Pseudobacter ginsenosidimutans: one gene and its partner. The protein of the gene in region 1 interacts with the protein of each later gene in a pairwise test. Links are inferred from orthologs where the notes say so. Each region holds a gene or a part of one and is shown in the gene's direction. Other genes may lie near its edges.

Region 1 (12,701 bases):
TTCATCATCGCGGATGCACCCGGGCATATCCAGTATACGCGCAATATGGTCACAGGCGCATCCAATGCAGACCTGGCCATCATTCTCATCGATGCGCGTAATGGCGTGGTGGAACAAACAAGAAGACATTCCATCATCGCGTCACTGCTGGGCATTCCGCATATTGTGGTGGCGGTGAACAAAATGGACATGGTGGATTACAGCCAGGATGTATACAACAATATTCTGATAGACTATGCGCATGTAGCGCAAACACTGGGATTGAAGAATATCAATTATATCCCGCTGAGCGCTTTGCTTGGAGACAATATAGTGGAGAAGTCGGATAAGATGAACTGGTACGAAGGCCCCTCACTTTTACAGTTTTTGGAAGATGTAAAAGTGGAGGACGATATCGATCTCAGCCAGTCGAGATTCCCAGTGCAGTACGTGATCCGTCCTCAGACCGATGACCTGCACGATTACCGTGGCTATGCCGGTAAGATCATCAGCGGCATTTACCGTAAAGGCGATAAAGTGACCGTGTTCCCATCCGGAATATCAAGCACCATCAGGTCCATTGAACTCGGCGGCAAAGAAGTGGAAGAAGCATTTGCTCCGCAGAGTGTGATCCTGCACCTGGAAGATGATGTGGACGTGAGCCGGGGTGATGTGATAGCGCTGAGCGATAACGCTCCCAAAACAGAACAGGAACTGGAAGTGCTGCTCTGCTGGATGGACAATAAGCCTTTGATACCAGGTAATAAATATTTATTGCAGATCAACAGCAGGCTGGTGCGTGCTGCTGTTCGGGAGATAGAATACAAACTGGATGTAAACACCCTGCAGCAGGAAGCCAATCCAACGCAGGCTGTGCTGAACGATGTGATCAGGGCCACCATCAAAACCGCGAGCCCTGTATCATTTGATACATACAGCCAGCTCCGTGTGAATGGCGGCGCCATCCTGATAGACGAGACCAGCCATGTTACTGTTGGTGCCTGCATGATACAGTGATCACTTTTAAACACAACCAAAACATGAGTGCGAACAAATTTGTACAGGAACTGTACCAGCTGAAACTGAAGAACACACAGGTATTCCCTGATAAAGTGATTACTGAGCAATTCATCGATCAGCTCTTTGCACTGCTGTTCGTTCCCCGTTCCGGCAGGCAGCAAACCATCGTTGAATTCCAGAATGAGTACGAATCCCTGAAAAGCCACCTGAGCACGCTGGTGTATGATGTGGTGCACGACGGGAACCGTACGCAGTCCATCACCGACAAATTCTTTGACGAGTTGCCCTCGCTGCATGAACTGCTCCTGAAAGACGCAGCAGCCATCACTGCTTATGATCCCGCAGCAGAGAGCTTTGAAGAAGTGATCGTTGCCTATCCGGGTTTCTTTGCCATTGCGGTCTACCGCTTTGCGCACCAGCTCTGGGAACAACAGGTGAAGATCCTGCCAAGGCTGTTTACGGAATATGCACACGGGAAAACGGGGATCGATATCCACCCCGGCGCGGCGATCGGAGAATCCTTCTTCATTGACCACGGAACAGGCATCGTGATCGGAGAAACCACTGTGATCGGCAATAATGTCCGCATATACCAGGGCGTTACATTAGGCGCATTGAGCGGAACAAAAGAAAAAGCGGCAGGTAAACGTCACCCCAGCATCGAAGACAATGTGATCATCTATTCCGGCGCCACCATCCTGGGCGGCGAAACTGTGATCGGGAAGAACAGCACCATCGGCGGAAACGTATGGATCACCTATTCCGTTCCTGCCGGCTCACTGGTCTATCACAAGAGCGAAGTAGTAGCCAAAAAAGATTTCTCTTTTACGGATGCAGTAAATGGTATCCTGGGCAGGCGCGATAGTGCAGCCGTGTAAAGAACAGCAATCAAAGGGCACTGCTTTTTTTGTGCTCTATTAATCTACTAAAAAAGTAGACAATATGCCAAACCAACCCATAACAACAGGAAAAGTGATCATCGCCGGAGCAGGTCCGGGTGATCCTGAATTACTCACCGTGAAAGCCCTCCGCGCGCTGCAACAGGCAGACGTGGTGCTGGCAGACAGGCTGGTCAGCGAACAGGTACTGGTTGAATATGTAAGATCAGGAGCCGAGATCATTCCCGTAGGAAAGCAATGCCGCCGGGGCGCCAGCACACCGCAGGAGATCATCAATGAGCTGATGCTGGAACATGCTTCAGCAGGTAAGCTGGTAGTACGTTTGAAAGGAGGCGATGTAAGCATTTTCTCCAACGTACTGGATGAACTGCAGGTATTGAAAGATGCCGGTATTCCCTACGAGATCATTCCCGGAGTTACTGCTGCACTGGGAGCCGCTGCTTATGCCGGTATTCCGCTTACGGCGCGTCAGTACAGCACGGCCGTTCGCTTTCTCACTTTCTACAGGAATGAAGTGATCGACGAAAATTACTGGAAAGAACTGGCCGCCACTGACGACACGCTCGTGTTCTACATGAGCTCTGAAACACTGGATGGCGTGGTGAGTAACCTGGTGAAGAATGGTATCAGTGCAGACAAGCTGCTGGCCGTTGTTGAACAAGCCACCACTCCGCTGCAAAATGTACAGGTAACTAACCTGTACGATTATGCGCAGAACTGGCAGAACAAGAGTTTTGTGAGCCCGGCGCTGGTGATCATCGGAAAGGTAGTGGCACTGCATGAGCAGTTTGCCTGGATCGCCAATAGTCATTCCAGCGAATCATATTTTAAACCAGTAGCCAAATTGTTTACAGCGTCAACAGTTGTTGCTACAGAAAAAGCGAATCAACATGTTAGTAGAGCCTAAACTGAAAACACTGCTGGAGCTGGTGAAAACATCCTCCCGTGAAGAGCTGGTGTGGATGAACGGCTACCTGGCTGGGCTGCTGGAACGTCCTGCTACCCCGGTTACCGTCGAGGCTGCCGTACAACAGGCCGCCAATATTATCCAGCAACCATTGGCTGCACCGGCTGCAGCTCCGGCCAAACCTGCCGTGCAAAAGATCACACTCGCTTATGGTACTGAAACCGGAAACAGCAAAAAGCTGGCAACCGATTTTGCAGGCCAGGCCAAGAAAGCCGGCATCAATGCAAAACTGGTAAGCCTGGATCAATACCGATTGAACGATCTTTCCAAAGAAGAATATTTCTTTGCGATCATCAGTACCCAGGGCGATGGAGAACCTCCTGCCACAGCTAAAAAATTCTTCGATCATATCTACCAGAATGGAGCGAAGCTGCAAATGAAATTTGGCGTGCTGGCCCTTGGCGACACTTCTTACCCGCTCTATTGCAAGGCAGGGGAAGATGTGGATGCACAATTGCAGAAACTCGGCGGACAGCGCATCGTTCCATTGCAAAAATGCGATACAGATTATGAGTCCGATGCCGGAAGCTGGTTCAATGCCGTATTGCAAACACTCAGCACCGGCGGCGCACAAACCGCTCCCCAGATAGCTGCAGTGCCCGCTGCTCCTGTTCGTAAGAGCAGTCACAAAAAACTTTATTCCGGTACTGTGCTCAGTTCTGTGAACCTCAACGATCGTGGTTCTTCCAAGGAAACTTATCACATAGAAATAGGCGTGGAGGAAGATGTGGATTACCTGCCCGGCGACAGCATCGGCATCATACCGGAAAATCCTGCTGCTACCGTGGCGGCCATTCTCAATCTCACAGGCATCGATCCAAAGCTCATCGTCAATTTCCGCAATGAACCGCTGCCTGTAGAACAATTGCTTCGCACACGCCTCAATATCATTTACCTCCCCGAGCGCGTAGTGAACCAGTATGCAAAACTGGTACAACAGGATATTCCCGCTACCCGCATCGGTTTGCTGGACCTGCTGAAGATCTATCCTGTCAGGGATGCCGCACAGTTCGAAGAAGTGGTGGCCCTGCTGGAGCCCATCACCCCAAGATTGTATTCCATTTCCTCTGCTCCGGCTGCTCATGACCGTGAGGTACATCTCACTGTGGCAAGGGATACCTTCTATGTGAATGACGAATGCAAATACGGGCTCTGCTCCAACTACCTGGCGCAGCAAGCCGAAAATGGCGAATTCGATTTCTATGTGCATCGCAATAATCAGTTCAGATTGCCTGAAACAGATACTGATGTGATCATGATCGGGCCGGGAACCGGAATCGCACCGTTCCGCTCCTTTCTCTGGGAACGTGATGCAACAGGTGGCGATGGCCGCAACTGGTTATTCTTTGGTGAACAGCATTTTGTCAGCGACTTCCTCTATCAGACGGAAATCCAGAACTGGTTGCAAACAGGCACACTCCATAAATTGAGTGTCGCTTTCTCGAGAGACCAGCAATATAAAATATATGTGCAGCACCGCATCCTGGAAGAGGGCAGGGAACTCTGGAAATGGATCGAAAAAGGCGCGTGGATCTATCTCTGCGGTACCCGGGATCCCATGAGTACGGATGTGGAATACGCTATCCTGCAGGTGATAGAAAGATTCGGAGGCAAAGGCAGCAGGGATGCCATCAATTACCTGGAAGACATGAAAGCCGCTGGCAGATTTTTGAAAGATGTTTACTAAACTATTATGAGCACAAGCAACCAAAATAATCTCTCTCCGGTAGAACGGATCAAACAAAAAAGTGATGCACTGCGCGGCACGCTTAAACAAAGTATTCAGGATAATGCAACCGGCGCACTGCGTGAAGATGATCAAAGCCTGATGAAATTCCACGGCATGTACCAGCAGGACGATCGCGATCGCCGCGAAGAACGTTCCGCCAAAAAACTGGAATGGCTTTACTCATACATGATCCGCCTGAGGCTGCCCGGAGGATTCCTTACTCCGCAACAATGGGAAGGGCTGCATCATATTGCCGGCGATCATTCCACCGGTGTGATAAAGATCACCACAAGACAGACCGTGCAGTTGCATGGGATCCTCAAATCACATGTGAAGCCAACCATCAAGGCATTCAATACCATGCAGCTGGATTCCATTGCCGCCTGCGGCGATGTGAACAGGAACGTGGTCTGCAATGCGCATCCAAGGCAATCCGCATTACATGAAGAGATCTTCAGGTATGCAGACAAGATCAGCAAACTGGCATTGCCGAAAACACGCGCCTACTACGAAGTTTGGCTGGATGAACAACCGATCCTCAATAAGGAGGAAGAAGCAGATCCTCTGTACCAGGACAGGTACCTGCCGCGCAAATTCAAGATCGGCATCGCTATCCCGCCATATAATGATGTGGATGTGTTCAGTAATGATATCGGACTGATCGCAATAGTGGAAAACGATAAACTGACCGGTTTCAATATTGCTGCCGGCGGCGGTCTCAGCACCACGCATGGTAATCCCAATACCTACGCCAGACTGGCCACTGTACTGGGTTTTGTGGCAGGTGAAGAGAACACGCTCAAGGCAGTTTATGAGATCATCACCATACAACGTGATTTCGGCAACCGTAGTGACCGCAAACAGGCCCGCCTCAAATACACACTCGACAAAATGGGTGTTCCTGAGTTCAAGGCCGAACTGGAAAAGCGTTGCGGATTTGCACTCGAACCTGAAAAGCCTTACCAGTTCACACAAAGGCGCGATGATTACGGATGGTACCAGAACCATGAAGGCAAATGGAATTACACGGTATTCACCGAGAATGGCCGTGTACTCGATGACGATAAACTGGCTATCAAAACTGCATTGCTGGAAGTAGCAAAGACCGGGGCAGCCAATTTCCGGTTTACCTGCAACCAGAATGTGATACTCAGTGATATCCTTCCTGAGAACAGGCAACAGGTGGAGGATATCCTGATCAGGTTCGGCCTTATTGCACATACAGACAATGCTGGCGCTGTGCGCAAGAGTGCCATCGCTTGTGTGGCATTCAACACCTGTCCGTTAGCGTTAGCTGAAGCACAGCGCTATCTGCCCACCCTCATCACCAAACTGGAGCCTGTACTGCAGAAACATGGACTGGCTGATGATGAGATCTCCCTTCGCATGACCGGTTGCCCCAATGGATGCGGAAGGCCCTATGCTGCTGAGATCGGATTGATCGGAACGGCTTATGGTCAATACAACCTGCATATCGGGGGAGACAGGTTTGGTTATCGTTTAAACAAAAAATATAAAGAAAACCTGGACGAGCCTGCAATTCTGAGTGAGCTGGATAATTTGCTGGGTACCTACAGCCAGCAAAGGTATAGCGGGGAAACTTTCGGAGATTTTGCTATCAGGAACAATTGGGTTTAAATTAATAACATGAGCGAATCAACTTCAATTAAAGATCAACTGCCTTCTACGGTTGCAGCCACAGATAGCAATCATCTTTTTCCTGTTTTCCTGAAGCTGGAATCACTGCGTGTTTTGTTGGTGGGCGCTGGAAATGTAGGTCTGGAGAAGCTTTCAGCAATGCTGGACAATGCCCCCGGGGCCAACGTGACTGTAGTAGCTCCCACTATCGGGGAGGGACTGCGTAAGCTCGCCGAACATCATCCACGGGTATTGTTGCAGGAAAGGAATTTCGAGCTTACCGATCTGGAAGCAAAGGACCTGGTGATTGTTGCCATCAACAACAAAGATATCAGCAGGCATATCTATGAGGCATCGCGCTCTTACAATTTGCTGATCAATGTGGCCGATACGCCAGATCTCTGCGATTTCTATTTGGGATCGATCGTGCAGAAAGGACAGCTGAAGATCGCGATCTCCACCAATGGTAAATCGCCTACGGCTGCCAGGCGGATAAAGGAAGTGCTCAACCATGCATTGCCTGCAGAGCTCAACGAAGTGCTCAATAACCTGAACGCTGTGCGTAGCCGGCTCAACGGAAACTTTGCAGAGAAAGTGAAAAAGTTGAATGAGCTTACGAAGATACTGGTGGAAGAAGGTTCCGAGAAAGACCGTAAATGGAGAAGGATCGCAACGAGATCATTACAGGTCTTTGCATTGATGCTGATCGGTCATTTCATTTTCAGTTATGTTCCCTGGCAGGGGATCCTGGATGGAACTGTTGATCTGTACAAAACACTGGAACCGAATTTTCCCATCATGCTGCTGGCCGGATTTTTGGCCCAGCTGGTGGATGGTGCACTGGGCATGGGCTATGGCGTAACAAGTGCAACAATATTATTATCGGCCGGTGTGAACCCCGCTGCTATTTCGGGCAGTATTCACACGGCGGAGATGTTTGCAAGTGGCGCTTCGGGTTATAGTCATTATAAATTCGGAAATGTAAACAAGAAATTATTCAAGGCTTTGCTGATACCGGGAGTGATCGGCGCTATTCTTGGTGCTGTTTTGCTGATCTACATGGGAGAGAAATATGCTGATTATATCCGTCCTGTAATGGCGGCCTATACGCTTTTCCTGGGTGTGCGCATTTTATCGAATGCATTCCGCAAACCAAAGCCTCAAAAGAAGTTCAAAAGATATGGTGCATTAGCGGGAGCTGGTGGATTCCTGGATTCCTTCGGCGGTGGAGGATGGGGGCCAATCGTAACAACAACGCTGATCACAAAAGGGCGTAGTCCGCGTTTCGTGATCGGGTCTGTGAGCCTCACTGAATTCTTTGTGACACTCGCCAGTGCTTTCACATTCTTTACATTTTTAGGGGTGAGCCATTGGCAGACGATCCTGGCGCTGGTAGTGGGCGGGTTGATCGCGGCGCCTTTAGCGGCAAAGCTGGCAGGAAGATTGCCGAGGAAAACGGCTTTCATTTTGCTGGGATGCCTGGTGATCATCTGGAGCGTAAGGATATTGGTGAAGATCTTGTAGCAACCTGGGCAACACGCTGTATTCTCTGTAACAACAGAGATTTTTTAGATCAAAATAGTCTACTAAAATAGTAGACAATAAAAATAAAACACAATCAAACAACCCACACCAAGCAATCAACATTTATGAGAAAGGAATTGAATCGTTCCGGAATTTTCGCTTTATCCCTCAACAGGAGCGTGCAGGAACAGGCCGGTAAAAAAAGCCTGTACGCCTTGCTGCTGCTCATTCTCAGCTTACCCGTATTTTCAAACCTGCAGGCGCAGGAAAATACCATTATCGAAATCTCCGGTCAGGTGATCGATCAGCAAAAGAAAGAACCGGTCCCGGATGTAAGCATACAGATCAAAGGTTCCGTAAACGGAACTATCACCAATAGCAGCGGCGCATTTGTGTTGCGCACCAAACAGAAACTTCCATTTACTCTTGTAGTGAGCTCTGTGGGTTTTCAGCCGCAGGAGCTGGAAGTGAAAAGTCTTGGCAGCAAGCTGCAGATAGAACTGGTTACACAGACTGTGCTTGGCAATGAAGTGGTGGTAACCGCTTCACGTGTGGCTGAAAGTATTTTGAAATCCCCTGTGGCTATCGAGAAACTCGATATCCGTGCTATTCGTGAAACGCCTGCACCCAGTTTTTATGATGCACTCGAAAATGTAAAGGGTGTGCAAATGACCACCAGTAGTCTGACTTTCAAAGTTCCCAATACCCGTGGGTTTAATATCCCCAACAATTTCCGTTTTATGCAACTGGTGGATGGTGTTGACATGCAGGCGGCCACTCTCGGTGTTCCCCTGGGAAATGCCATTGGACCTACTGAGCTGGACATTGCCAGTGTGGAGATCACGCCAGGAGCGGCTTCTGCGTTGTATGGCATGAATGCCATCAATGGTATGGCCAATCTCATCACTAAAAGTCCATTCACCCACCAGGGTTTGAGCGTATACCACAAAACTGGTGTGAACCATGTAGATGGTAAAGACAGGGATGTAAGCCTGCTAACGGAGTCGGCTATCCGATATGCGCATGCCTGGAAGAATAAATTCGCTTTCAAGATCAATGCCAGCTACCTGCGGGGAACCGATTGGGTGAGCAGTACAGCCACAGATCAAAATCCCAATAATCTAAATACCGCCAATCCAGGTTTCAAGGAACTGAACGGGGCAGCCAATAATCCCGCTTACGATGCCTGGAACCGCTATGGCGATGAGAACAACAATGCCGTTACCATCCAGGGGGTGACTTACAATGGCAGCCCGCGTACTTTCATTCTTCGCCGGACAGGTTATTGGGAAAAAGACCTGGTGAAACCTGAAGTGGATAATCTGAAATTCGACGCTGCATTACATTATCGCATAACCGAAAATGCGGAATTGAGTTACAGCTACCGCTTTGGGAAGATGGATGGCGTATTCCAGCGCGGGAATAAGATCCAGCTGGACAATGTAATTGTGCAGAACCACAAGCTGGAACTGAAAGGACATAATTATTTCGTGCGCACTTACGTGAGCCTTGAAAATACCGGCGACTCCTATAACCTGAAGCCGCTGGCAGATAATCTGCAACTGACTCAGTCCTCAAATGCAGTTTGGGGCGATAAGTTCAAAACGGCGCTTCAGGCTGCACTGGCTACAAACGATCTGGCCACTGCCATGCGCATTGCCCGCCAGGCCGCTGATGCAGGAAGGGTTGAGCCCGGTACACAGGCTTACAATGATCTCTTCAACCAGATCATCCAGATCAATAACTGGGACCATAAGAATGCAGGAATTGCCGGAGCCCCGGCAACTGGCGGAGCCTGGCTGAAGCAGGAAAGCCGCGTGTACCACGCAGATGCACAATGGGACCTCAGTAACAAGATCAAATTTGTTGATCTCCTGGTAGGCGCGGATGCACGCATTTATGAAGTGATCCCGGACGGTAACAATTTCGTTGATTTCTCCCGGCCGCTTGCGGAACGCAATCAGCCAGTAAAGCCAGGATCTGATGATTTCGGTAAGAATGTGTACTACAAAAAATATGGCGCGTTTGTGCAGGCCACAAAAACATTCTTCAATGAAAAACTGAAAGCTTTCGTATCGCTTCGCTTCGATCACAATACTGAATTCGATCCGAAATTCAATCCACGTGTAGCGCTGGTGTATACACTTTCCGAAAAACATAATTTCCGCGCGTCTTTCCAGAATGGCTTCCGTTTCCCTGCATTGTTTGAAGCATTGTCTTTCGTAAACAATGGGAATGTGAGAAGGGTAGGCGGACTGAGCTTTATCAATGATGGTTTGGGTTACCTGGAGAACTCCTATACACTCACTTCTGTGAATGCATTCAATGCTGCTTACAACAAAGACCGCGATCCTTCGCTTCCTCCCAAAACCGTAGATCCGGCTGCCGCCCTGAAGAACCGTGCATTGCTGGAAGTAACTGCGCTGAGCCCTACAAGACCAGAGCGCATCAATTCATTTGAAGCTGGTTACAAGAGTGTGCTGCTGGGTAATAAACTGATCCTCGATATCGATGCCTATCTCAATGAGTACGATGGCTTCCTCGGTCAGGTGGAAGTGGCTGTGCCTACCAGTGGAAAGATCAATACCGATGCAGGCGTGACAGATATGGTGGCTGATAACAGGAGTAAGCAAACCCGTTATCGTGTATACACCAATGCAAAGAACAAGTATCGCAACTATGGTTCATCATTGGGTGTAACCTGGATCGCTTATAAGAAATTCACCCTCGGTGGTAATGTGAACTTCAACGATATTGTTTCCAACAAAACCACTGACGTCTTCATCACTGGTTTCAATACACCGAAATGGGTAACCAATCTGAGTTTCGGTAATCGTGAAGTAGTGAAGAACATTGGTTTCAATGTGGTGTGGAAATGGCAGGATGCTTTCTTCTGGGAGAGTCCACTTGCGAATGGGCGTGTGTCTGCCTACAGCACCATCGATGCACAGGTGAGCTTCAAGTTGCCGAAGTTGAAAACCACTATCAAGGCCGGTGGCGCCAATATTTTGAACAATCGTTATATACAATATGCAGCAGGCCCAACTATCGGAGCATTATATTATGCAGCGATAACTGTAGATGGTATACTGAAGTGAGTTATTTTAGCGGTTCAATTTGAACCGTATGCGAATAATTTCTATCACCATCCTGCTGGTCATGGCGCTGGCTACTAGCCTGAATGCTCAAACGAAAAACAAGATTTCGGAAAACCAGGTCTGGCTGGCTTACATGAACCAGACCCGGCTTTCCAATAAATGGGGTTTCTGGGCCGAAGCACAACTCAGAACGAAAGAAGATTTCTTTTCAAATTTCTCTACCGCAATTGCACGTGTGGGCCTAACGTATTACCTGAACGACAATACGAAGATCACGGCGGGATATGGCTATGTGCATCATTTTTCAACAGGGGGAAATCAGCGGATCGATGTTCCGGAACATCGTCCCTGGCAACAGATCCAGTGGCACACGAAATATGGCGGCAACCTGCGTGTGATGCAATATGCGAGATTGGAGCAGCGGTATCGCCGGAAATTGGAAAACCCTGATAAGCTGGCCGATGGTTATCATTTCAACTGGAGGGCGAGATATAGTTTCCTGTTGCAGGGACCTATCGGCGCAAAACCTTATGAGCCCGGCACTTTCTCCTGGATCTTGAATGATGAGATCCATATCAATTTCGGAGAGCAGATCGTGAATAATTATTTTGATCAGAACCGTTTCTTTGCAGGCTTTGCTTTTCATACAACGAAATCAGATCAACTGCATTTCGGTTATATGAACCAGTTCATTCAGTTGCCGGCAGGAAATAGTTACAGGACCAATCATATTGCACGGGTTGCATATTTCCACAACCTGGACCTGAGGAAGAAATAGGATCGATATTATTTTTTCAACCAGTTGCCCAATGCTTCGGAGATCAGTTTTCCTTCCACCATGAAACCATCATGGCCATATGCGGAATCGATCTCTATCAAAGAAGCGTTGGGCAATTGTCTTTGCATGAAGCGTTGCTCTTCCACAGGGCAGAGGATATCACTGCTGATGCCGATGATGAGCGTGCGTTGCTGAATATTTTGAAGCACTGCCTGTACATCGCCTTCGCGGCCACGGCCGAGATTATGAGTGTCCATTGATTTGGTAAGGCTCCAGTAGGAAAATGCATTGAATCTTTTTACCAGTTTATCGCCCTGGTACTGGATATAGGACGATGCGCGGAAATTGTCCAGTTTGGAATGATCCGGATCTGTCTGGTGTTTCACCATGATGCCGTAGTTGCGGTAAGTGAGCATTCCTACGGCGCGGGCGGTTTTGAGGCCGGCTGCGCCTGCATCCGGACGTTCTTCTTTCCAGGTAGCATCGGTTTCAATGGCCAGTCGCTGTGTGGTGTGTACGGCAATACCCCAGGCGCTTTCGGTGGGGCTGGTGGCCAGCAGGAAAAGCTGGTTGATCACTAATGGTTCGGCAACGGCCCATTCCATGGCCTGGTAGCCGCCCATGCTGCCGCCCATGAGGAGGTAGATGGATTGGATGCCCAGGTGCTGGCGGAGCAGGATATGCGCCTTTACCATGTCCCGGATGGTAATGAGCGGGAACTGGTGGAAATAAGGCTTTCCGGTGCGGGGATCGATGCTCAGCGGGCCCGTGGTGCCATAGCAGGAGCCGATGATATTAGCACAAACAATAAAGTATTCGTCGGGATTGATCAGTTCACCCTGGCCGATCACGCCTTTCCACCAGTCGGCCACATCGGAATTGGCCGTGAGGGCATGGCAGACCCAGACCACTTTGCTGTGGGGATGCAGGGTTCCATAGGTATGGTAGGTAATGGTGAGCTCCGGCAGTTCCTGTCCGGACTCCAATGTAAACGGTTGGTTAAAGTGAAAAGTCTGCATTCGGTCAATACTGATTCAGGGTGCAAAGTAAATGCCTGCATGAATTACAT
Region 2 (12,664 bases), 250 kb from region 1 along the record:
GATCTTATGATGCCAGTAGATCATTGCACTGATCTCCGGAATGAGTTCCTGTTTTCCATTTTCTGAAAGATATTTTTCGACCTGTCTGATAGAGGGTTGCAGGTAGTCGAAGGTGTGGTCCGTCCAGATACCGATATCATGATAAACGGCTGCAATGGCGTAGCGTTCCTGGTTGGCCGGGACATGATCAAGTATCATGCAGTTCAGGAAAACACGGAGCACGTGGTTCCTGTATTTTTCATAATCTGCTCCCAGCGCGGATCTGAAAGGCAATAACAAATTCTCTGCTGTGCTGATGGCATCCATAGATCGTATCAGTTTCCTGTTTTCAATTCTTTTATTTTCTGGTAAGCCCGCAGGGCTTTGTCTTTTTCACCGGCTGTAAGGTAAGCTTCTGCCAATCCTTGCCAGGAGCGGATGGAGGCAGGGAAGATCCTTGTATTCATTTCCAGGATCCGGATGGCAACTTCAGGTTGTTTCCTGTTGATGAACATGCGGCCGGCATCTATAAAGTTTCCTTCAAAATCGATATAACGAAAAGATGGGTCCTGCGCCATTTTCTTTGCCTCTGATTCCACCTCATTCATTTTACCGGTCATGAACAAACGTTTTAGTTTTTCCATCGGATCTGTTATGGTATTGCGTTCATTATGTGCAAGACAGGCTTCGAGTACAGGATCATTGTTTCGTTGATAATCGGAAAAGCTCATGTCGGCTGCAATGGTAGGTGCCAGCCAGGGAGCGTTCTCCCATTGGGGTTTATCCTGCCACCAGGCGAATGACAATAATACGGTGGTTTGTGTGTTGGGTAGTGTGATGCGGTTATTATCTCCGTAGAAATTGATATTTTCCGAACCGGGCTCACCCACAAACACGGCATTGGTGTAATTGGAGAATTCATTCACCAGGTTCTGACAGGCGGAGAAAGTTCTTCTTCCGATGATGACAAAGAATTTTCCCGGCTTGTTGATCTTTTTCGTTTCGATCAAACCTGTGATGATGGGTTTATTGAGATAATTGTTACCACCGCCGTTGAGCCGGAGGTCAAGCACCAGTCTTTCCACATCGTTCTTTTCGATGAATCCATATAATTCTTTGTAGAAAACGGAAATGGGATTTCCTGGTTCGTCCTGTATCTGGCTATGCCGGACGTATACTGTTTTGCTGTCGGGAAAATATTCGTAATAATAGATCCGGTCCTGATGCCTGAGCCATGAAGGAGTATTGCTGGTATCCCTGGCCGTTAGCCAACCCTTTCCCGGTTTGGTGAAGCCATAGAAACGGGGGATCTGGAAGGCTTCGCGCGCAGGTATCGTTTTATCGAATGTCTTTCCATTTTTTTCAAAAGTATAATTGATGCTGTTCTTCAGTGATTGGGTAATTCCCTGTGCGTGCAGGGCTTCGGGTATGCCGAGATAATCCAGGCCCCTGGCTTTGAAGAACTGATTGTTCTCGGAGGGGACCAGTAATTTGATGGCTTCAAGAACGGTTGCAATGGGAATGCCTTCCACTTTCAGTATCCTGGCTCCGGGAAGATCCGCATTTTCCCTGGTGGCGCCTTCCACATACAATCCATCTGCGAACCAGTAAAAATTGATGGGCGTCATATGGAATTTCAGTTTGGAATCGCGCCACGGCAAGGCCGTATGGCCATATTTGATACTGGCCACCATGCGTGTGAGACCTGCAAGGCATTCGTGTTCCTGCATGCGGGGCATGGCCTGGTAGAGTTTATCGGCGGCTGAATCAAAAGCGCCGGCGCTGATATTCTTAAAAAGGAAGGGGTAATCCCTGTGAATGGTTTGCTGAAGTAAGCGAAGATCTGCCTGCCAGGCAGCAGTATTGGTCTGAGACTTTGCGGCGATGAAGTACAGGCTGCCAGCCAGGATAAGGGATAGCATTCTCATGTAGATCGGTTTTGTGTAAGTTAAAAAAAAGAGATGGCATGATCGGAAATCATGCCATCTCTTCACCGAATATTCACCGGCTATTTAGCGGCCATTGGCGCGCAGAACGGTAATGTCTTTTTTTACATCATCGTCGTAAGTCTTTTTGATGATATAGTGCCAGTCTTTATCAGCTACATCGAGAAAGAATACATCACCTTTATTATGTTTCTGAACAGCATCCTGGAATTCTTTGGGGAAACTGTATTCACCAAAGAACCAGTCGGTATCGCCCTTGGTTTTGTTGCCGTCCATAGTGTATTTATCAGAGAGGGCGTTCCATGATTCACCTGCATTGATCTTCTGCATGATCTCTTTCTTCAGGGATTCAATTTCAGAAGGAGTGAGGGAACCGCCGTCAAGGAAGATATAGCTGGCGCGGAACTGAATGGATTCTTTTGCTTCCAGCACTTTGTAGGTTACATATCCAACGGAGAAGATATCGCCTTGTTTCTGGCGAAGCAATCTTTTATCGATCAGGGTGGTATCTTTTCCGGCAGACAGTTTAAGAAGGGCCGGTTTGAGTTGTGGATTGGCATCAATATACTGTTGCGCCTGCTGAACGGTAACGATCTTCTGGAATTTCTCTACCACCGTCTCCTGTGCAAATACCGATGCCGAAATGAACAGCAATAAGGCCGAAAGGCAATTTTTCATACACTGATTTTTAGTCTTTTTCATTGAGTTATTGACGTCTGTCTGAAGTTACTATTTTTTACATTTCCCGGGCCGGATACCGGTAACAGGTCCCCGTTAAAATTTTTTAATCGACGCTGTTCCACCGGGTTGTAACTGTCATAAGACAAGAAAAAGGCATTAACCGTGGCCTGCTGGCTTCGATTTCCGGAATCTGTAACATTTCATTAATTTATACGTCTTAATCCAGGGCCCGGTTGGGCAGGCAGCTCCAGTCCCATAAGCCACGGGTTGGATCTTTTCATTGTCCTAAACCAAACCTTCTTATGATCAAGTCCTTTCTGCGAATCAGCTGGCGGAACACCTGGAAGAACCGCAGTTTCACATTGATCAGTCTCAGCAGTCTGATCCTGGGGATCACCCTTTTTTTCCTGATCAGTCTCTGGGCCCGGGATGAACTCAGTTTCGATGCTGGTTTCGCCAATGGTCCGGCCGTCTGCCGGGTGGAAACCCAGCTCATCACGCCTGATGGGGGCTCGGAAACCACGTCCACCGCAGGTTGGCCGGTGGGAAAACATTTGAGAGCGGATTATCCTGACATTGCATCGCTTACGTATCTCCGCAACTGGAGGCCCATCATCAAACATCAGCAGGCATTTTATTATGAAAAAGCATTGCTGGCCGATGAACATTTCTTTTCCGTTTTCGGTTACCCGCTGCAGGAAGGTTCTGCAGCTACAGCCCTGAAAGATCCCTTCTCCCTGGTGATCAGTGCAGCGCTGAAGGAAAAATATTTCGGTAGTGTGGATGCTCTCGGTAAAGTGCTGGTGCTGGATGATTCAGTCCAGTACAGGATCACAGGGGTATTCGGCGAATTACCGGAAAACTCCCATCTAAAATTCGACATGATCGGTTCCTTTGCCAGTTTCTGTTCCATGTACCCCTTGGATTGTGAACAGGAGTTCGCATCCGGCTGGTTCGATCTCAACGTATACAATTATGTAAAACTGCAAAACAGTAATTCCGTTTTGGCTACTCAGGCAAAGATCAGCAATCTGGTACTGGAAGCGGGAAAAGAAGCTGTAGCGTTCACCGGCTTCAAATCCACACTGAGCCTGCGTCCTGTGCAGGACATTTACCTGTACTCCGATGCATCCACTGCGGGCGGTCCTGTTGGCAGTATCAAAATGGTGAAGCTTTTTGGAGGCATTGGTCTGTTCATCCTGCTGATCGCCTGTTTGAATTTTATCAATCTCAGTACAGCCAAATCTGTTGAGCGGGCCAAAGAGATCGGCGTACAAAAAGTGCTGGGCAGCAGTAGGGGTAAACTGATCTTACAATTCCTCACTGAAGCTGCATTCCTCTGCTTGTTTGCGGCAGGCATCAGTCTTCTGCTTACCTTACTGTTACTGCAACCGTTCAATCAATTCACAGGAAAATCATTTACCTGGCTGGATATAATTTCATTATCAAATCTTTCAAGCCTGTTCTTCACCATACTGATATTGATCCCTCTTGCAGGATTCTATCCGGCGCTTGTGCTCAGCGGCTTCAAGCCCATCAGTGTTTTGAAAGGGAATTTTGGAAGAAGCAATTCCGGGGCATTGCTCAGGAAAGCACTGGTGATTACGCAGTTCATCATTTCGGCGGGACTGATAATGGCCACCATCATCATGTGGAGACAGATGCAATTTATGCAGAGCAGGGAATTAGGGTTTGATAAGGGGAATACCATTCTCGTGAGTGTAAACAAAGTTCCCTGGATGCTCCGGCATGAAAGAACAGAAGTATACAAAACTGCGCTGCTGGGTATTTCGGGCGTGAAGCATGTGAGCGCCTGCAATGCTGTGCCGGGCCGGACAGGATGGAATGGACAATTCGCATATCCGGAAGGAAGATCGAAGGAAGATGCGTTGTCGGTGGAATTCATTCCCGTGGATGCGGACTATGTAAAAACAATCGGCCTGCAATTGAGTGCGGGCAGGGATTTCCTCAAGGGGAGCAAAGCTGATGAAGAAGAATCCTTCATCATCAACGAGGCCGCTGCAGCTTATTTCGGATGGGGCAATGCGGCCAATGCACTGGGAAAGAAATTGTCTACTTCCGGTAAGGATGGAAGGGTAGTAGGTGTATTGAAAGATTACCATCAGCATGGGCTACAGGAATCCATCAGGGCTGTTGTGCTCAGCCCGATGGCCAATGTGAACCTGTTTGCAGTCAGGTATGAAGGCATTGCAGCGGGCAGGATGATAGAAAACGCCAAAGCAGCCTGGGATAAAGTGTATAGCGGCTACCCGATGGAATACTTTTTCCTGGATGAAGATTTTCAACAACAATATAAAAAGGAAGAAAAGCAACAGGCATTCATGGCGATGGCTGCGGTACTGGCCATTGTGATCGGGTCCATGGGATTACTGGGCCTTGTGATCTATACTGCACAAAGAAGAGTGAAAGAGATCGGCATCCGGAAAGTATTGGGCGCCAGCGTTGCCGGTATAGTTGCGTTGCTTTCATTCGACCTGCTCAAACTGGTTGCCTGGGCTGTACTGCTAACGGTGCCGCTCACCTGGTGGCTGATGCATACCTGGCTTCAGCAGTTTGCTTACCGTGTTGCTATCAGTTGGTGGATATTCGTTGTTGCAGGAGTGGTAGCGCTATTGGTGGCGTTGCTTACCATCAGTATCCAGGCTGTGCGCGCAGCACTCGCCAATCCGGTGAATAGTTTGAAAAGCGAATAATGAACGTTAGAATTCATTAAATTACAATAAGCATTCGCGATTAAACAATTTGCCATGATACAGATCGGTAATACGCCGTTGATCAAGCTGTCTCGCCTGCAGGAACACGGAGCGGCTGAAGTTTTTGTAAAAATAGAAAGTGCTAATCCTACAGGCAGTATGAAAGACAGGATGGCGCTGTTGATGATCGAAGGGGCGGAAAAGCGTGGTGATCTGCGTCCCGGCGGTACTGTAGTGGAGTACACGGGAGGCAGCACGGGCAGCTCACTGGCGATGATCTGTGCAGCGAAAGGTTACAAAGCGCATTTCGTTTCATCGGATGCATTCGCGGATGAAAAACTGCGTACCATGCGCGCCTTCGGTGCTGAGCTGGAAATATTTCCTTCTCATAATGGCAGTATCACTGCTTCACTGATCGCTTCTATGATAGAGCGGGCCAGGGAATTGAGTAAAGAACCGAATACATTCTGGACAGACCAGTTCAACAATGAAGACAATCGCAATGCCTATCACGAAATGGCAGCTGAGATCATCCGCGCCATGGGGCCTGATATTGCAGAGTTCATCACAGGTGTTGGAACAGGCGGCAGTTTTTCCGGCAATGCTGAGATCATGAAGCGCGAATTGCCTGGCATACGATGCATCGCCATAGAACCGCTGCATGTACGTGCACTCTCCGGTGGCGAGATCTCCGGCAAACACCGGCTGGAAGGGATCGGCGCCGGATTCGTACCTTCCATATGCCGTCTCGATCTCGCAGATGAGATCGTAGCAGTTGCAGATGAGGACGCCTATGAAATGGCCCGCAAACTCACCAGGGTGGAAGGTATCTGTGCGGGTATCACCGGCGGCGCCAATGTATGGGTTGCCTTACAACGTGCAAGGGCGCTGGGCGTCGGAAAAAAGATCGTGACCATTCTCCCCGATACCGGATTGAAATACCTTAATGGCGACCTGTACAGATAGAATGCTCAAGGTGAGTGACACACGCCGCCTGTTCGGCTAGTAGAATATATTATTGTTGAAGATCTGTTTTTCCCGGAATGTGAAAACTACTTTGTAAGTGTTGGGTATATCCATCACCGATAGTTTGGAATTGAGATTCCCGTTCTACCAACTTGTAGTCTGATACTATTGAATGAGTTTCTTTTTTTCGTCGTAAAGACCTACCAGAATACTGTTCCCTTTATCATCTATCCGGAGGCCGCCATACCTGGCGATGGCAAATGTATCAGCCCTGCCTTCCTGGAAGAAATAATCCTCCGCGCCCAGGGAATGCCGCCAGGAGTCAGTATGATATTGGATCAGGTATTCCCCGGAGTTCAGCGGTTGACGCCCCGCCTGGATCCGCTGTCTGCGTGCTACCAGGCCGGAATCGAGCGTGATCACGTAGTAACCTTTGCGCGGAACGTTCTCATTGATCTCATTGGCAATGGCGTAGCGGAGGCTCATGTAATCTCCCTGCATGAGTGAGCGGGGATCCACCGGCGCCAGTTCCAGCAAAACCAGTTTGCCCGTTGCCAGTGTTTTCTCTTTTTCCATTACGGAGTAATGGTAGATACCGAGCGCCAGTACAAGGTTCAGCAGGATGATGAAGAGCTGGTATCTTTTCATTTTGATGTCAGTTTTTTGTGTGTGAGCAAACAGAGCAGCAGAAAGAAGAAGCCTGTACCCATCATCATGAGCGACTTAGTAAGCAGGGTGGCGCTGAGCGAATAATAGAAATCACTCACAAACCAGATCAGCGCCAGGATACCGGCCACGATCCCTGTTTTGTAATTCACATAAAAACATAGCAGGATGATCAGTAGTGAAATGGCAATGCTCGGAGCCCAGAAGGTTGGTGCCAGGGTCAGGATAGCCGCCGTGAATGCAATAACAGTTGCCGCAGGTTGATGCAACTCCAATCTCTTCAGGATCTTCGGGGTCAAAAAAAGGATGCAGACAATGGCGAGTATGGAAGATATCCAGCCGCTATATTTTGTCCGGAACAGCCAGCCATCGTTGGATAAGTAGATACCCTCGAACAATATGGCCGCAAGCGAACCTAACCTAACGGGGTTGTACAGCCGTGAAAGCCTGGTATTGCCGGAAGCGATGCGTGGTTCTTCCAATAGCCAGAAAGTGAAAAAGAGGATCACCAGGCCGGTATACGATTCCAGGGGAAGATAACTCCTGTAACGGAAGGAATGAATCAAACCTATGATGGCCGCGTGTAAAATGCAGGTAGCAGTGAAAGACATCATGTAATTCTGAACGAATAACATCGAGATCAGCGAAATGATGATGAACATCAGGGAAACAGCCGTTTCGTCCATCCGGCTTTCCATGGTGCCCAGCAGGATCAGGAGGCAGCCACATATAAAAAAGGAAACGGCAAATGTGTCCAGTATCAATATGTCATATACTCTTTTTACGATCAGGGCTCCGGCCACGAAGATGAAACCGGTAATGGCCATACCAAGACCAGAATTGTACAGGTCTGCTAAAAAGAGGAACCCCAAAAATGCACAGGTAACCAGGAAGCCGCCAATAACAGTAAGTACTTTGATGGCAATGCCCGACCTGTCCGCATTGGCTTTTTCGTAAGCGGTGAGAAGTGCTGGTTCATCTATCTGTAAGGATCCGCCTTCGCGCGCGCGGAATATTTCCAGGACTGCATTTATCTCAGGCTGCTTTTTCATGGCTCCATTGTTTTTGAAGGGTGAGCAATGATTTGATGAGCATCGTGGTGCCGGCTCCGAGGAAAATACAAACCAGCAATACAGAACCGGTAGTGGGATTAGCTATTTCCAGTATGCCGGCACAGAGGATGATCATCATACTGAAGCCGGTCACGGCAATGAAAAAAACGCTTTGTTGTTTAAAAGCATAATAAATGATACCGGCATAGCTGATGATCACGGCAGCCAGCAATAGTGTGAAAGAGATGCTCATCCTGCCAAAGATGCCTGTGCTTACGCCAATGGTAGCCACCGTTGCTCCGGCCAGTGCCAGAACAATGATGAACCATTGTGGGATTGATCCTGATCCGAAATGTTTCAGCAGCAGTGTCACTGCCAGGCCGATGGCATTCACCAGGAAGAGCAGGAGCGGGGCAGTCATTTCAGAAAGATCGGCTCCTGTTTGCCGGAGATACAGCTGAACCGTGATATTCACCAATGCGAGCCAGATCAGCCAGAGTGGTGCGAAACCGGCAACTATCACCCAGAGGAGAGTGCAGAGCGTCCAGTTCAGGAAGAGGTCATAGGCGTCGGCTCCAGTCTGGTATACCTGCCCGAATACGGCAAATAAAACGCCGATCATCACGGATGCTGCTGTGAGCAGTATATTCCGGACCAGCAAATTTTTTCGTATGAGCAGGGCAGTTAGTGTAAACAGGATCACCAGCCCCTCGATGATACCGAGCTTCACAAATTTGTGCAGGGCATCCCAGTTGTAGGCGAAGAAAAAGATCACACCTGCCAGCATGAAGCCGGCGCCCAGGCTCAGGAACAATATTTTCAGGAACTGTTGCCAGGCATCCTTTCCACTATACACAAAATTGCGCAATGCAGACCGGATTGAGGCAACAGGCAGATTACTATGCCTGCTCAAAAGATGGATGTCTTCCCTGTCAGGAGTAGTCATCAGTGTTTGTTTTAATGAAGTTATCTATTAACGGCAATATTTGCAAGGACAGGCTCAAAAGCGCATAGCCCATGCCAGCAACATCATATACCCGGCTGCAATTCCCTGGAGCGGCGCTGTGGCTACATCTGCAGGAATAGTTACCAACGTCAGGAGGTAGCGGGTGTATTTCCTCTTATGTGAAGGCTCCACGGAAATAGCAATATTGTTGATGGGAACATAAGTGCTTTGATAAGGGATTGCGGGTTGGTACAGGAACAACATCCGCTTTTGTTTTTTCATGATCCAGTCTGTTTCGTACCTGTATTCATCCGGATCGATGGGCAGCCTGAACCGGTGTGTGATATTACTATCTGTTGGACCGGGTGCATAAAATCCTTCCAGAACTTTTTCCTGCTGGTACTCGATCTCCGGTGTATAAGCCAGTGAATCCGAAGTATTGTAATGGATGGAATGAATGCGGTTCACGCCATATAAAAGCTTTTCGCCGGGAGAGAATTCCCCTTTTACACTATTATACTTCAGATAAATTCTCATCAGCGTATTCACGGGCACTACCAGATGGACCGGTACATTTCTTTTTGTTCCCGATAGTTTTGCTGTGAAGTTTACTATAATATTGCCTGAGGTATCTGTCCATGCATCCCGGATCTGATGGATCCGTTGTGGCTTCCGGTCTGTGGCGGCTTTCTTGATCACGGAGCTTGTGATACAGCTTGTCAGGAATAAGGGTAAAAGAAAAATGATGCAGGATTTCATACAGGGTGAATTGAATGGTACCGATAAAAATATATAAAACCAGTCAGGTTCGCAATTGAACGTCTTTGGCGCCCATATGTCCCCGGCTGTGCTGACTATCTTTCTCAGGATGCAGCAGCAGGCTTCTTTTCACAAAGTGAATGAGGAGCTGGAATCGCTTACAGGAATCCGGCAATGCTTCAAGGGGGAGGAAGAATGGCTGCAATTCAGGTCTGCCCTGGATTCCGGAGAGGAAGTGAAGACTGAAAGGGACCGTGCTGAGTTCGGGGATTTTCAAACGCCACCCGCATTGGCGGAAAAGATCACGAAGCTGGTATCCAGGAATGGCAGCCTGCCTGGTATCCTGGTTGAGCCAACCTGCGGCAAGGGGCATTTCATCATTGCAGCTATCCGTACCTTTCCCTGCATCAGGGAAGTGCATGGTCTGGATATTCATCAGCCATATCTCTGGCAAACTAAATTCTCCCTTATCGATCTCTATCTCGGGCAACCTGATTTGAACAAACCAGCCATCTATTTACACCATGGAAATGTTTTCGATTTCAACTTCGAAACTTTGGTGCTGAATGATCAGCAACCTTTGTTGATCATCGGTAATCCTCCCTGGGTCACCAATGCGATGCTCGGCAGCATGGCATCTTCCAACCTGCCGGAGAAATCCAACTTCAAACAGCAGGATGGTATTGCCGCCGTTACAGGCAAAGGCAATTTCGATATTGCAGAGAATATCACGCTGATGCTGCTGAAGGCCTTTCACGGTTTTTCCGGGCAGATGACATTGCTGGTAAAAAATTCCGTGATCAGGAATATCCTGTTGGAGCAATACAGGCTGCGGTTCAGCATTGGTGAAATGCGGCAATACCAGATCAACAGCCTGAAGGAATTTGAAGTGAAAGCTGAAGCCTCTTTGTTTTCCTGTAAGCTGAACAGTGAAGCAGACTTTACCTGTACTCAAAGAAGTTTCTACAGACCGGAAGAAACAGGGCTGGCATTCGGCTGGGTGGAAGAAAAGTTCGTTTCAAACACAGATTCGTATATTCAGCATCGTTATATAGAGGGGAAATCGCCACTGGAATGGCGGCAGGGCCTGAAGCATGATTGCTCCCTGGTGATGGAACTGGAGAAAACCGGACAGGATTACCGGAATGCCCTGCAACAAACCATTCGCCTGGAAGATGAACTGGTTTTCGGATTGCTCAAAAGCTCCGATCTGCAACAGGACCTGGTGGACTCCGTTCGGAAATTCACCATTGTTACCCAGCATAGACCCGGAGCAGACACAGATTTCATCCGTCAGTATCCGGCCACCTGGGATTACCTGCAACAGCACCGCCAGTTATTCCTGAACCGTCGTTCATCGATTTATAAAAACAAACCGGCATTTTCCATCTTCGGAATTGGCGACTATTCTTTCAAGCCTTACAAAGTGGCTATATCAGGATTGTACAAATCATTCCGCTTTGCACTTGTATTGCCGCAAAATGGAAAACCGCTCATGTTGGATGATACCTGTTATATGCTGGGATTTGATGAGCCGGACTACGCAGTTTATACCTGGGTGCTGCTGAATTCCGCTGTTGCAAAGGATTTCCTGGCGAGCATTACCTTCAGCGATGCCAAACGGACTTTCACCAAAGAAGCATTGATGCGCATCGATCTGCAGGCGCTGGCAAAACATTTGCCCGAAATGCAATTGCAAGAGGAAATAGAAAAACTGAACAACAGGTATGGGCAGTCAATAACTGTCCAAAGATGGGCTGCTTACTGTCGATGGCTGGCCACCGGTTCATGATTGTCTGGTGACCATGTTCGCTTTTTTTGAAGGTCTACATCAGATACTGTTGCCGAAAACACTAAATTGCAAATTAACCCGACGATATCTGAGCTCTGATGCAAAACGAAACCGAACTGCTATATCGTATTTCCCGTGGAGACGAACAGGCTTTTAACGAGCTGTATGAGCAATACTGGCCCAGGGTATATGCTTATATGGAGAGCCTTGTGAAGAGTCCGGAGACTGCCGAAGAGTTGGTGGTGGACATCTTTGTGAAACTCTGGTCCGGCAGGGAATGGCTGGAGCAGATCCAGAATGTGGGTGGATTCCTTCGCACTGCCGCCCGCAATAAAGCACTCGATTATTTTAAAACTACAGCCAGGAAAAAGAAACTGATGCTGGCCTATCACGCAGATATGGTCATTCTTTCTTCGCGTCCCGTATCGGACCATAAGCTGATGAGCGAAGAAACGGCACGCATCTGGCGTGAGGCCATCAGTAAGCTCAGTCCCGCGCGTCAGCGCATCTTCCTCATGCACCGCGAAGAAGGTTTATCGTACAACGAAATTGCTCAACAGCTGAATATATCGCCCGCAACTGTCAAGAAAACAATGTCCATCGCCCTGGATTCCATTCGTGAATTCCTGCGTACGCATTATAAAGACAGTCTTGCAGGGCTGCTCATATTTCTCCTTTTGTAAATCTTTAAAAAAAATCTGCTGATGCGATACTACCAGGAGAATTAGTTGTCGTCATTAGTAGAAATATGCCGGCATGTCCGTTCCCAGGCAAGAAATCCAGGAGTTGTTCAAGAAGCTTGTTTCAAATGAAAGTACGGAACAGGAGACGGAAACTTTTTTCCAGTTGGTGAAAGACCTGCCGGAAGATGATGTGCTGATAGAACAGCTGGATGCCTGGTGGGATTCCGTGGATGCAGGAAAGTCCAGGGACCTTGTGCAGGAGCGCCGCATCTGGCAGCAGGTGCGGGAGAAGATGAATCCTGAAGAGTATTTGCCGGCCCCTGTTCATCTGATCTACCGCAGGCGTACCTGGAATATTGCAGCAGCAGTGCTGATACTGGTGGCAGCGGGTATATTCCTCTGGACACAGCGGCGGCCGTCGGTTGATTACCGTCAGCCTTATGCCCAAAGCCTCGATGCAGATATCCAACCAGGTACAGA

What was found.
Region 2: the proteins of epsC (region 1) and FSB84_RS02650 interact in binary tests that used the Escherichia coli proteins (3 or more experiments, as listed by UniProt). The link is inferred for Pseudobacter ginsenosidimutans from one-to-one orthologs.

Annotation. Positions count from the first base shown.
Region 1 is NZ_CP042431.1:928,869-941,569, reverse strand. The notes cover bases 19-2,948. They hold epsC (serine O-acetyltransferase EpsC), read left to right. Parts: upstream 19-1,019; coding sequence 1,020-1,877; downstream 1,878-2,948. Other genes in these bases: FSB84_RS03620 (diflavin oxidoreductase), read left to right, coding at 2,789-2,948; cobA (uroporphyrinogen-III C-methyltransferase), read left to right, coding at 1,942-2,805; FSB84_RS03635 (sulfate adenylyltransferase subunit 1), read left to right, coding at 19-996. Also shown: more of FSB84_RS03635, read left to right, coding at 1-18; more of FSB84_RS03620, read left to right, coding at 2,949-4,552; cysI (assimilatory sulfite reductase (NADPH) hemoprotein subunit), read left to right, coding at 4,559-6,232; FSB84_RS03610 (TSUP family transporter), read left to right, coding at 6,242-7,756; FSB84_RS03605 (TonB-dependent receptor), read left to right, coding at 7,882-10,854; FSB84_RS03600 (DUF2490 domain-containing protein), read left to right, coding at 10,883-11,632; FSB84_RS03595 (homoserine O-acetyltransferase family protein), read right to left, coding at 11,641-12,651.
Region 2 is NZ_CP042431.1:684,987-697,650, reverse strand. What follows is about bases 4,438-7,330. They hold FSB84_RS02650 (PLP-dependent cysteine synthase family protein), read left to right. Parts: upstream 4,438-5,374; coding sequence 5,375-6,286; downstream 6,287-7,330. Other genes in these bases: FSB84_RS02640 (DUF4401 domain-containing protein), read right to left, coding at 6,931-7,330; FSB84_RS02645 (GDYXXLXY domain-containing protein), read right to left, coding at 6,452-6,934; FSB84_RS02655 (ABC transporter permease), read left to right, coding at 4,438-5,320. In the rest of the region: FSB84_RS02670 (HD domain-containing protein), read right to left, coding at 1-306; FSB84_RS02665 (hypothetical protein), read right to left, coding at 315-1,907; FSB84_RS02660 (peptidylprolyl isomerase), read right to left, coding at 1,992-2,603; more of FSB84_RS02655, read left to right, coding at 2,909-4,437; more of FSB84_RS02640, read right to left, coding at 7,331-8,004; FSB84_RS02635 (DUF2157 domain-containing protein), read right to left, coding at 7,988-8,950; FSB84_RS02630 (hypothetical protein), read right to left, coding at 9,005-9,709; FSB84_RS02625 (DNA methyltransferase family protein), read left to right, coding at 9,798-11,501; FSB84_RS02620 (RNA polymerase sigma factor), read left to right, coding at 11,600-12,184; FSB84_RS02615 (FecR family protein), read left to right, coding at 12,288-12,664.